Regions from separate parts of the Wansuia hejianensis genome, predicted to be linked through region 1. Evidence: predicted binding sites of a transcription regulator. Region 1 holds the regulator's gene; the other holds the start of a gene.
What was found. The regulator HrcA, encoded in region 1, represses chaperone genes, less so after heat shock. The targets are predictions, from matches to a motif close to TGTTAGCACTCNNNNNNNNNGAGTGCTAACA.
Positions count from the first base shown of each region.

Region 2: the regulator HrcA is predicted to act here: its motif matches at 2,646-2,676, upstream of H9Q79_RS15310 (Hsp20/alpha crystallin family protein).

Region 1 is NZ_CP060635.1:3,924,871-3,931,172, forward strand. Features, by position in the region: gene H9Q79_RS18130 (arginine repressor) at 1-450, shown strand, start outside; gene recN (DNA repair protein RecN) at 478-2,172, shown strand; gene spoIVB (SpoIVB peptidase) at 2,253-3,458, shown strand; gene hrcA (heat-inducible transcriptional repressor HrcA) at 3,768-4,823, shown strand; gene grpE (nucleotide exchange factor GrpE) at 4,888-5,562, shown strand; gene dnaK (molecular chaperone DnaK) at 5,643-6,302, shown strand, end outside.
Region 2 is NZ_CP060635.1:3,335,162-3,341,463, reverse strand. Features, by position in the region: gene clpB (ATP-dependent chaperone ClpB) at 1-898, opposite strand, end outside; gene H9Q79_RS15315 (DnaJ C-terminal domain-containing protein) at 992-1,984, opposite strand; gene H9Q79_RS15310 (Hsp20/alpha crystallin family protein) at 2,085-2,519, opposite strand; gene H9Q79_RS15305 (hypothetical protein) at 2,732-3,148, opposite strand; gene H9Q79_RS15300 (response regulator) at 3,164-4,669, shown strand; gene H9Q79_RS15295 (SDR family oxidoreductase) at 4,681-5,079, opposite strand; gene H9Q79_RS15290 (IS110 family RNA-guided transposase) at 5,442-6,302, shown strand, end outside.

The DNA.
Region 1 (6,302 bases):
ATAGCAAGACATGCACAGATCATAAAGCTGATTCACCAATATGATATCGAGACACAGGAGGAGCTGGCCGCAAAACTCAACGAGAGTGGATTTTCGGTGACCCAGGCGACAGTTTCGCGGGATATCCGTGAATTGAAGCTGACGAAGGTCCAGTCGGAAAACGGGGGTGTCCATTACGCTGTCATGCAGAACCAGGACCAGGAGATGTCGGGAAAATATGTGAGAGTCCTGAAGGATGCATTTCTGTCCATGGATGTAGCAGGTAATATTCTGGTGATTAAGACTGTTTCCGGAATGGCAATGGCGGCTGCAGCTGCTCTGGATGAGCTGAACTGGGGCGAGATCGTGGGCTGTATCGCGGGAGACAATACAATCATGTGCGCGGTCAGAAGCCCGGAAGAGGCACTGCGCGTGATGGAGAAGCTGAAAAAGATGCTGGATACATTTTAAGATCCGGACTGCAAAAGAGGGAATGTCATGTTAACGAATCTTCATGTGAAAAATCTGGCCCTGATCGATGAAGCAGAGGTGGCTTTCGGGCCGGGCCTGAATATACTGACCGGTGAAACCGGCGCCGGTAAATCCATACTGATCGGTTCCATCAATCTGGCCCTGGGCAAAAAGATGACCCGGGAGGTGGTTCGGGAGGGGGCTTCCTCCTGCCTGGTAGAGCTGGTATTCCAGATTGAGAATCCACAGATCCTGAGCAGCCTGAAGGCCATGGATGTGGAGACAGAGGATGGCCAGCTGATTATCACCCGCAAGATACAGGACGGACGCAGTATCAGCCGGATGAACGGCGAGACCTGTACAGTGTCACAGATTAAGAAAATTGCCTCACTGCTGCTTGACATACACGGCCAGCATGAACATCAGTCCCTGTTGTATCAGGACCGGCAGCTGGAGATCCTGGACGCATATGGGAGAGATACCATTGGCCCGCTTCTGGAAGAGACGGCGGAGAAATTTACCGATTATAAGAAGCTCCAGAAAGAGCTGGAAGCGTATCAGATGAATGAAGAAGAGCGCGCCAGAGAAATTTCCTTTTTAGAATTTGAGATTCAGGAGATCGACGAAGCCGCGCTGGACCCGGCAGAGGAAGAGGAACTGGAGCGCAGATACCGGAAAATGTCTAACAGCCGGAAGATTGCGGAGGCGCTGAACCAGGCTTATCAGCTTACCGGTTATGAGGCCGGGGCGGGAGAGATGACCGGAAGGGCCTTGAAAGAGCTATCGGGCGTCGCCTCCTTTGATGAAGAGCTGGAAGGGCTGGTTTCCGCCCTGACCGATATTGACGGGCTGCTGAATGATTTTAACCGGGATGTGTCCGCGTATCTGTCAGATTTTACATTTTCTGAGGAAGAATTTTATGAAACAGAAAAACGGTTAGACCAGCTCAATCATTTAAAATCAAAATATGGTAAGACAATAGCGGACGTTATCGATTATCAGGAGCGTCAGAAGCGGCGGCTGGAACAACTTCAGAACTTTGAAGCCCGCAGGGAGCTTTTATCTGACAGATACGAAGAAGCTGTGAAAAGGCTGGAGCTTGCATCACATAATTTATCTGCAAAACGGAAAGAATATAGCAGAGAACTGTCAAAGCAGATCATAATTGGATTGCAGGAGCTGAATTTTCTGGATGTGTCCTTCGAAATCAGTTTCAGCAGAACAGATCATTATAACAAGAACGGATTTGATGAGATAGAATTCATGATTTCGACAAATCCCGGAGAGCCCGTTAAACCTCTGGCAAAAGTTGTATCAGGCGGGGAATTATCACGCATTATGCTGGCCATTAAAACGCTGCTGGCAGACAAGGATAATACGGAGACTCTGATTTTTGATGAAATAGATACTGGGATCAGCGGACGGACGGCTCAAAAGGTATCGGAAAAAATGGCCAGAATTGGAAAAGGCCACCAGGTGCTATGTATCACGCATCTCGCGCAAATAGCGGCGATGGCCGATGTGCATTTTGAAATAGCCAAGCAGGTGGAACATATGGAAACTTTGACCAGGATCCGCAGGCTGTCGGAAAGTGAATCTGTCCAGGAACTGGCAAGGATACTGGGCGGCGCGGAGATAACGAAGACGGTATACGACAGCGCAAGAGAAATGAAAGAATTGGCTCAGGTTCAAAAAACTTCCCGTTTGAAACGGACAGAATAATCACATACTACAACTGGATTTGAAAAAGGATGTGCGCTCACATGCATATCCTTTTTAAGTCCAGGAAGGATGTGAGAGCAGTGGCAGAGAAGAAACGCAGATACCGGCGTTTCCTGTTGATTGTACTAGCGCTGGCGTTGCTGGGCAGTGGAATATACGGATACTGGTATCTTGAGAAATCCGTACCGGACAAAATATACGTGACAAACGGCGACGAAAACAAGCTGGATCATATAACGGACAACCCGCTTATCACATTTTCTGATGATATGGAGGTTTTCAGCAGGAATTCTTATCAAGTAAAATGCAGTATACTTGGTACGATTCCATTAAAGACCGTGAAGGTCGAAGAGACTGACCGGCCGGTCGTACAGGTGTGCGGTGCTCCCGTGGGCATATATATGGAAACAGAAGGCGTACTGATCATTGATGCAGGTGAAATAAAAACCATGGATGGACAGATGGCAATGCCCGCGGACAATATCGTAAAGCCGGGTGATTATATTCAGAAAGTGGACGGAGAGACATTAAATAATAAAAGCCAGCTGATTGAACGGGTGGCTGAAAGTCAGGGTGAATCTATGGTTCTGGAAGTCATGCGTCAGGGAGAAACGGTTGATCTGAAGCTGAGTCCGGTACAGGCCAACGACGGTTCCTATAAGCTGGGCATTTGGGTCAGGGATAATATCCAGGGCATAGGTACCCTGACTTATGTGGAAGAAGATAATACCTTTGGCGCTCTCGGCCATGGGATCAGTGATGTGGATGTGGGTGAGATCTTGAAGGTAGGAAGTGGTGAACTTTATCAGGCAGACATCTTATCTGTAGTAAAAGGCCAGGATGGAAGTCCGGGAGAGCTGCAGGGTGTCATACACTACTATCCGGAAGAGCTGATCGGAGAGATCAATGATAATTCAAAAGTCGGCATCTATGGAACGCTGTCGGAAGAAGGTGAAGCCAGCCTGCCGCTGCGTTCTGTGGAAATTGGCCGTAAGCAGGAGATTGAAATAGGGCCTGCAACCATTTTATGCTGTGTGGACGGCACCGTACAGGAATATGGCATTGAGGTGACGCAGATTGACTGGAATCAGCAGGATACCAACAAATGCTTCACAATTAAGGTTACTGACCAGGAATTGCTGGATAAGACCGGAGGAATTGTCCAGGGAATGTCAGGCAGCCCTATTTTGCAGAACGGACGGCTCATAGGAGCCGTTACCCACGTGTTTATCTCAGACGCCACCAGCGGTTACGGTGTTTTTATTGAAAACATGCTGGGGCATTGAGCAAAAACTTTTATTAAAAGTGATTAAGGCTGCCAAACAGCTTAGAAGCTGTCGGGGCGGCCTTTTTATCGTAGTATAGCCAGAGCCAGGCAGTAATAGATCCATAAAATCTGTGAGGGCATTCAGAAAAGCTTTAAAATAATTTCAACAAAAAAACACATAATTTCTTGTAAAAAGTGTTGACAAACAGATTGTGGAGTGCTATCTTAAAAACATAGATATTAGCACTCTAGTTTAATGAGTGCTAACAAGCCAAACAGATCCGATGGCTAAAGCCATTATCAGAATTAAGAGAGGAGCTGAACAGGTATGGAACTGGATGGAAGGAAGAAGACTATACTTACTGCAATCATTCAGACCTATCTGGCGACAGGAGAACCGGTAGGTTCCCGGACGATTTCAAAGTACACAGACTTGAACTTGAGCTCCGCCACAATTCGGAATGAGATGTCGGACCTGGAAGAGATGGGTTACATTCTGCAGCCCCACACTTCCGCCGGCCGCATTCCTTCAGATAAAGGTTATCGTTTATATGTAGATGAGCTGATCCGGCAAAAAGATCAGGAAGTCTCAGATATAAAAGAACTCATGATTGAAAAGACTGACCGGCTGGAGAAGGTGCTAAAGCAGGTGGTGAAGGTCCTGGCATCTAATACGAATTACGCCACGATGATCACAGGTCCGGCCTATCATCGGACCCGGCTTAAATTTATTCAGCTTTCCAAAGTTAACGAGGATCAGATACTTGCCGTAATAGTAGCGGAGGGCAATCTGGTGAAGAATCAGATGATCGATCTGGAAGAGCCCATTGACGGGGAACAGATCCTGAAGCTGAATTTATTGCTGAATACCCAGTTGAACGGCCTGACCATCGGCGAGATCAATCTCAATATGATCCAGCGGATGAAGCAGCAGGCGGGCATTCACAGCGCGGTGATCAGCAGCGTCGTAGACGCAGTAGCTGAAGCGATACAGGTTAATGAGGAAGATATGCCGGTTTATACCAGCGGAGCCACGAATATCTTTAAATACCCTGAACTGGCGGATTCCAGTAAGGCCAGCGAATTGATTTCTGCTTTTGAAGAAAAGCGTGAACTGGTGGAGATGCTTATGGATAACAGTTCAGAAGAGGGTGGGAATCCCGGAACCGGCATTCAGGTATATATAGGGAATGAATCGCCGATCCAGACGATGAAGGACTGCTCCGTAGTGACGGCCAGCTACGATCTGGGAGAAGGGATGAAAGGGACAATCGGAATCATTGGACCCAAGAGAATGGATTACGAAAATGTTGTGGATAATCTGAAGACTTTAAAGACTCAATTAGATTCCATATTCAGAAAAGATAGCAAGACAGATACGTAGAAAGGCGTGTTTCCGCAGAATACAACCGGAAACCACAGACGCGCCGGAAAGGTGGAGATAAATCGTGTCGGATACAGAAAAGAATAAGACAGACGCAGAATTAGAAGAGGAAAAGAAAACCGTAAATACCGGAGAAGAAGCTTGCGGCCAGGCCGAAAGCGGCAGCCCGGAGGTTGATGAAGGCGAAGCCGGAGAGAGGAACGGGGCAGCGGAGGAGCCCGGGGATTCGGACGGAGCTAAGGATTCTGAAACGGCTGCAAAACAGGAATCTAAAGAAAAAAAATTCTTTGGAAAGAAAAAAGAAAAGAAGGACAAAAAAGACGAAAAAATAGAAGAGCTTACCGACCGCCTGACCCGGCAGATGGCAGAGTTTGACAATTATAGAAAGCGCACGGATAAAGAGAAGGCGAGCATGTACATGATCGGAGCTAAAGACGTCATTGAAAAGCTGCTTCCCGTGGTGGATAATTTTGAGCGGGGACTGGCCGGAGCTGATCTGGAAGACCCGTTTGCGGACGGTATGAACAAGATTTACAAACAGCTTACCACAATGCTGGCTGATCTGGGCGTCACCGTGATCGAGAGCGTGGGAAAAGAATTTGACCCCAATATCCACAATGCTGTGATGCATGTGGAGGATGAGGAATCCGGCGAGAATGTGATCGTTGAAGAATTCCAGAAGGGGTACAAGTATAAGGATTCCGTGGTACGCCACAGTATGGTGAAGGTAGCCAATTAAACGGCACATACACTGCGGAAATGAATGGCAAATTATAAAATTAGAATAGAAATCAAATATGATTAGGAGGAGAAACAGCCATGAGTAAAATAATTGGTATTGATTTAGGAACTACAAACAGCTGTGTAGCTGTTATGGAAGGTGGAAAACCCACTGTTATCGCTAATGCGGAAGGCAGCAGAACGACGCCGTCTGTAGTGGCTTTTACTAAGACAGGTGAGCGTCTGGTGGGCGAACCGGCAAAACGTCAGGCGGTAACCAACGCTGACAAGACAATATCTTCGATCAAGAGGCATATGGGAACAGACTATAAGGTGGATATTGACGGTAAGAAATATTCACCCCAGGAGATTTCAGCCATGATTCTGCAGAAACTGAAAAGTGATGCAGAGAATTATCTGGGCGAGAAGGTGACAGAAGCAGTAATTACTGTTCCGGCATATTTCAATGACGCACAGCGTCAGGCTACAAAGGATGCAGGAAAGATCGCCGGGCTGGAAGTAAAACGTATCATCAATGAGCCGACGGCTGCAGCTCTGGCATACGGTCTGGATAATGAGAAAGAGCAGAAGATCATGGTATATGACCTGGGCGGCGGTACCTTTGATGTATCAATCATTGAGATCGGCGACGGAGTCATCGAAGTTCTGGCAACAGCCGGCAATAACAGGCTGGGTGGTGATGACTTCGATCAGAAGATTGTTGATTACATGGTATCTGAGTTTAAGAAGATGGAAGGC
Region 2 (6,302 bases), 590 kb from region 1:
GCTTCAGCATATTGCCCGCATCCATGGCCCCGTCTGTCTTGCCGGCTCCCACGATCAGATGAAGTTCATCGATAAACAGTATAATCTTGCCTTCGCTTTTCCGTACCTCCTCCAGGACAGCCTTCAGACGTTCCTCGAATTCGCCCCGGTACTTCGCGCCGGCGACCAGAGCGCCCATATCCAGTGAAAAAATTGTCTTGTCCTTAAGCCCTTCCGGCACGTCTCCGCGAACAATCCTCTGCGCCAGCCCTTCAACGACTGCCGTCTTGCCGACCCCAGGCTCTCCGATCAGCACCGGGTTATTCTTCGTCTTTCTTGAGAGTATCCGGATCACATTCCGGATCTCCGCATCACGGCCGATAACCGGGTCAAGCTTCTGATTCCTGGCCTTCTCCACCAGATCCGTACCGTATTTATTCAGTGTATCATACGTGCTCTCCGGATTATCTGTGGTCACTCGCTGATTGCCCCTGACAGTGCTCAGCGCCTGCAGGAACCGTTCTCTTGTAATACCGTATTCTCCCATGATCTGCTTAACCGAAGGGCTGGGATGCCTCAGCATTGCCAGGAACAGGTGCTCAACCGACACATACTCGTCGCCCATGGCCTTCGCCTCATCTTCCGCGCTCACCAGGGCTTTGTTCAGATACTGCCCGATATACGGCTGCCCGCCCTGAACTTTAACCCGCGCGTTCAGCGCCTCGTCTACCCGGTTCAGAAAGTGCTCTTTCTGAATCTCCATCTTCTCTATCATTTTAAGAATCAGGCTGTCATCCTGATGCAGAAGGTTATACAGCAGATGCTCCTGCTCAATTTCCTGATTCCCAAACTCATAGGCGGTCTTCTCCAGATCCTGCACAGCCTGCAGGGATTTCTGGGTAAATTTGCTGATATTCATAAACACACCTCCTTGTATTCCAATCATTGTTCTATTGCGAATATAACACATACTATTAGCACTGTCAACACCCGAGTGCTAACTCATCAGTTTTTATGCTACGCTTTTTCGGCCTTTTTGTCCGCAGGCCTGTTCATACTCTTTCAATTTCTTCCTGGCCTCTTCATTCAAGTTCCTGGGGACCTCAATCTGAATGCTCACATACTGGTCCCCGCGCGTCTCCGGATTCTTCATGGCAGCGACGCCCTTTCCCTTCAGCCGAATCTTGCTTCCTGACTGCGTACCTTCCGGAATCTTGACCTGAACTCCGCCGTACAGCGTCTGTATGATGGCTTCGCCGCCAAAGACTGCTGTTGTAAAAGGAATCGAGGCCGTCGTGTAGATATCTGCTCCTTTCCGCTCAAATCCCGGTCTATCACCAACCACCACCTTCAGCAGCAAATCCCCGGGGCTGCCTCCGCCGACGCCCGGCATGCCTCTTCCGCGGAGACGTATGCTCTTCCCGTTTTCTATACCCGCAGGGATGTGAACCTGCAAAGACTGTGATCCGCCTCCCGCCGCGTCCTGCAGGCTAATGATCTTATCACAGCCGAACGCAGCTTCATCAAAGCTGACCGAAACTTCAGCCCTCAGATCTGAACCTTTCCTGCGAAAGCTTTTTTGACGGAACCCGTCACCGAAGCCGTCTCTGTGGAAGCTCTGATGCTCATAGCCTCCGGTCTTTCCGCCGCCAAACATATTACCAAAAATATCCCCAAAAATATCATCCATATCTCCATTTTCAAAATGATATTCTCTGTAACTACCCTGCGGCCCTCCATTCTGCGCTCCATAGGCGTCCGCGCCCGGCATGCTCCCGTCAAAAGCCGCATGGCCGAACTGATCGTATAATTTCTTCTTCTCAGCATCGCTCAACACTGTATATGCTTCTGTTATGTCCTTGAACTTCTGCTCTGCCTCCGCATTGCCGGCATTCGAGTCCGGATGGTATTTCTTCGCAAGCTTACGGTATGCTTTTTTAATTGTCTCAGTATCCGCATTTCTGCCGACTCCAAGCACTTCATAATAATCCCTTTTGGCTGTCAATCTCATCACCTCCTGTCATCAAGACCCGCTCCGGCGAGCCCTCTCCCATCTATAAAACATCCCCGGAATTGCTTCCGGGGAATATTGACGGCCTTACCTGTCATCCTTCGATTGTCACATAGCGTTTCTTCTCTTCCTCCGGACTTTTCTTCGGAATATCCAGCGTCAGGATGCCGTTTTTATATTTCGCATGGATGTCACCTTCGGTAACATTCCCACCCACATAAAAGCTCCTGCTCATATTGCCTTCATAGCGTTCCTTCCGGATGAATTTACCTTTTTTATCCTTTTCATCTCTGTCAAGCCCTTTGGCTGCGCTGATTGTCAGATATCCATTCTTCAGCTCCACCTTCATCTCGTCCTTCCGGAAGCCGGGAAGGTCAACGGCTACTTCATAGCTGTCATCCTTTTCCTTGATATCAGTTTTCATCATGTGGCCGCTGCGTTTTCCATATAAGGCTTTCTCCACATCCGGCATTCTGAAATCCATCCACGGGGTAAACAGTTCATCTTTAAAAATACTGGGCATCATCATACGTCATCTCTCCTTCTATACTAAAGCGCATCCGGTATCACCGGAATGTTGTACCATTGTTACGGAACTCCAAAGCTTCAGCAATCATTGCCTTGCTTTTTGTTCTACATGTAATATAACACTTATTATCAGCACTGTCAAGCGTCGAGTGCTAATTTTTTATAATTTTTTTGCATACCCTGTATCATCAAGGGGTTGCAAATGTTTAACCACTACTCCTGCAATTCTTTTCTGATCTTTTCTATATCTGACTGTACAAACTTCAACAGCTTTAAAAATCCCTGGCAAAACATCTTTGCCTCCCGCACGTCAAGGGCAGTCTCCATCATCTCAATCATGTGGACAATAGTTTCGTCTGTATCCTGTGTCCGGTTCAGCAAAAGCGGATAGACTAGATACATTGGTTCCAGCAGATTGCCGTATATCTCACGTACCACATCCGATGGATAAACGACAGGCATATATTCCGCAAATGTAATTGCCATTTCTATAAGGCAGCGGTCCTTTTTACTGAGCAGAAAACTTTTTAAATCCTTCAGCTGACGGTCGGTCAGAAGGGGAAGGATGCGCTGGTCAATGCGCAGAATGCCAACGCTGCCAAACAGAATTTTCTCTCCCGAATGAGCCATGAGATACGCACTCCCATGAACGCGATTATCGGTATGACGACCATCGCATGCGCTTACATAGAAGACCGGCAGCGGGTGGAAAACTGCCTTGAGAAAATCGGCTACTCTTCTAAGCATCTGATGACCCTAATCAATGATGTGCTGGACATGTCCAAAATCGACGAAGGGAAGATGCGAATTGCCTGCGAGCCTTTTAACCTGGAGAGCGTTGCGGAATCCATTACCTCTATCTTTTACGCGCAGGCCGCAGATAAAGGCATTAATTTTACCATGCCCCTGATAGACATTGACGATACGCTTCTGGTCGGTGACGCCCTGCGTCTGAACCAGATTTTAATTAATCTTCTTTCTAACGCGCTCAAATTTACCCCTGCCGGCGGTACGGTACGCCTGGAGATCCGGCAGATTCAGAAGAAAAACGGGCGGGTACGCCTGCGTTTCACAGTCAGCGACACCGGTATTGGCATGAGTGAGGAATTCATGAACAGGATATTCCTGCCCTTTGAACAAGAAAGCGCCTCCTCAAGCCAGCAATACGGCGGCACAGGCCTTGGGCTGTCCATCACCAAAAACCTGGTCACGCTCATGGGCGGCACTCTGTCGGTAAAAAGCGAGCAAAAAAAGGGAACCACCTTCACTGCGGAACTGGATTTTGATGTGGACAATACAGGTGAACAACCTTCTGCACAAGATCATCAGGCGCTGGAAACCCTGAAGGTTCTCGTGGCGGATGACGACCGCGACTGCTGCATCCATACCTCGCTGCTGCTCCATAAGCTGGGGATTCTGTCGCAGTGGGTTTTGACCGGAATTGAATGTGTGGATGAGGTCTTGACAGCTCACAAAACCGGAGAAGATTACGATGTCTGCCTGATTGACTGGAAGATGCCGGATATGGACGGCATCGAGGTTACCCGGCGGGTCCGTGAATTCGTAGGCCCTGATACCACCATTATTATCATTACAGCTTATGACTGGGCTCCTATCGAACAGAGCGCACGGGCGGCCGGCGTCAATGCTTTCCTGACCAAACCCATCTTTGCCTCAACCCTTTATAATACCCTTCTCTCCGTGACCGGCATTGAAAGGGTATTAAAGGTTCCCGACAAGCCAAAGCTACATCATTCCCTGGACGGACGCGGCGTTTTGCTGGCAGAAGACAACGAACTCAATCGGGAAATTGCAGTAGAAATTTTGAAAATGGCGGGTATGGAAATTGATTGTGTGGAAAATGGACTGGAAGCTCTGGAACGGTTCCTCCAGGACGGAGACGCTTACGATTTAATACTGATGGATGTGCAAATGCCGGTTATGGGCGGCTATCAGGCTGTGAGGGCAATACGCCAGTCAGCTCATCCCCGTGCAAAATCCATTCCGATTGTTGCCATGACAGCCGACGCTTTTCATGAAGATATTGTAAAAGCCAATGAAGCAGGGATGAACGGGCATCTGTCAAAACCGATTGATTCAAACCTACTTTATCAAATGATTGAGACTGTCATTGCTGCGCCGCAAGAATGACAGTCCCTCACCTAATTGTCTCTGTAGACCTGATAAAAGGCATGATATGTCTTTTTCATTCCGGCGTTCAGCGGCGTATACACAATCCCCAGCTCACACATGGATTTTTCGCTGTTATACAGCTCGGTTTCCTGCTCCTGCACAGCAAACGGCAGCGGGATTCCCTGCTCCTGCGCCTGCTCCCAGGTCATGCGGCGTATTTCCACATGGGTACCGGCAGCGGCAGTCAGGGCATCTGCCAGCAGAGGATAATCGACTTGCTGCGGATTGCAGAGATTATAAGACTGGTTGAACGCTGCAGGATTGCTAATGCTCACTGCAATGGCCTGTGCCACATCCCTGACATAGACAAATTGAAAGCGCCCCTTCGCATTCTCAATGCGCGGCAGGAAACCTTTCTGAACCATCATACGGATAAACGCGCCCCAGAAAATAGCTGCCTCCAATAACGAGCACCTTTGGTTTTGTTTTGATTACCATCTCTTTTCCTTTCTACTACAATATATTTATGGGTAATATCCCTTACAGCCAGTAAGGAATTATCCATCTTGTTGCTTAAGCTGTATAATGATGGAGCAATCGGTATGTCGGCTTCCTTTCTTGGACTTCGCGTCCGTAAATTAGACTGATAACCAGCTCCTCATTCGCAGCGTTCGTTTTATGCAGGTTGAATCGTCATAGGCGCATTCGTGTCACACCACAGTAGATTGAATAGGCAATGAGTAAAACTGGTTTTAACCATTGCAATAATTCTTAAGGAGTGACAAATTTTATGAACGCAGTAGGTATCGATGTTTCTAAAGGAAAAAGCATGGTGGCAATCATGCGCCCATTCGGCGAAATTGTCTCTGCACCTTTTGAAATCAAACACACAGCCAGTGATATCAATTCACTTGTAGAACTCATCCACTCTGTTGAAGGCGAATCTCGAATCGTAATAGAGCATACAGGACATTATTACGAAGTCCTTGCCCATCAGCTTTCCGAGGCAAATCTTTTCGTCAGTGCCATTAACCCAAAGCTTATCAAGGATTTTGATAATGATTCCCTTCGCAAAGTCAAATCTGACAAAGCTGACTCCGTTAAGATTGCCCGATATGCACTTGACAAGTGGCAAAATCTCAAACAGTATAGTGTTATGGATGAATTACGAAATCAGCTTAAAACTATGAACCGTCAGTTTTGCTTTTACATGAAACATAAGACGGCTATGAAGAATAACCTCATTGGAATCCTTGACCAAACCTATCCTGGTGTGAATGCTTACTTTGACAGTCCTGCACGCAGTGACGGCAGCCAGAAATGGGTCGATTTTGCATCTACATACTGGCATGTGGACTGTGTCCGTAAAATGTCTCAAAATGCCTTTATCTGCCATTATCAAAACTGGTGCAAACGTAAGAAGTACAACTTCAGCCAGTCAAAGGCTGAAGAAATCTATGGAAAAGCAAAGGAACTTGTTCCTGTACTTCCAAAGGATGACATTACAAAGCTTATCATCAGGCAGGCTGTTGACCAGCTTAACAGTGCCTCTGCAACCGTTGAGTCGCTGCGTACCTTAATGAATGAAACCGCATCGAAACTCCCCGAATATCCTATCGTTATGGCTATGAAAGGGGTTGGACCTTCACTT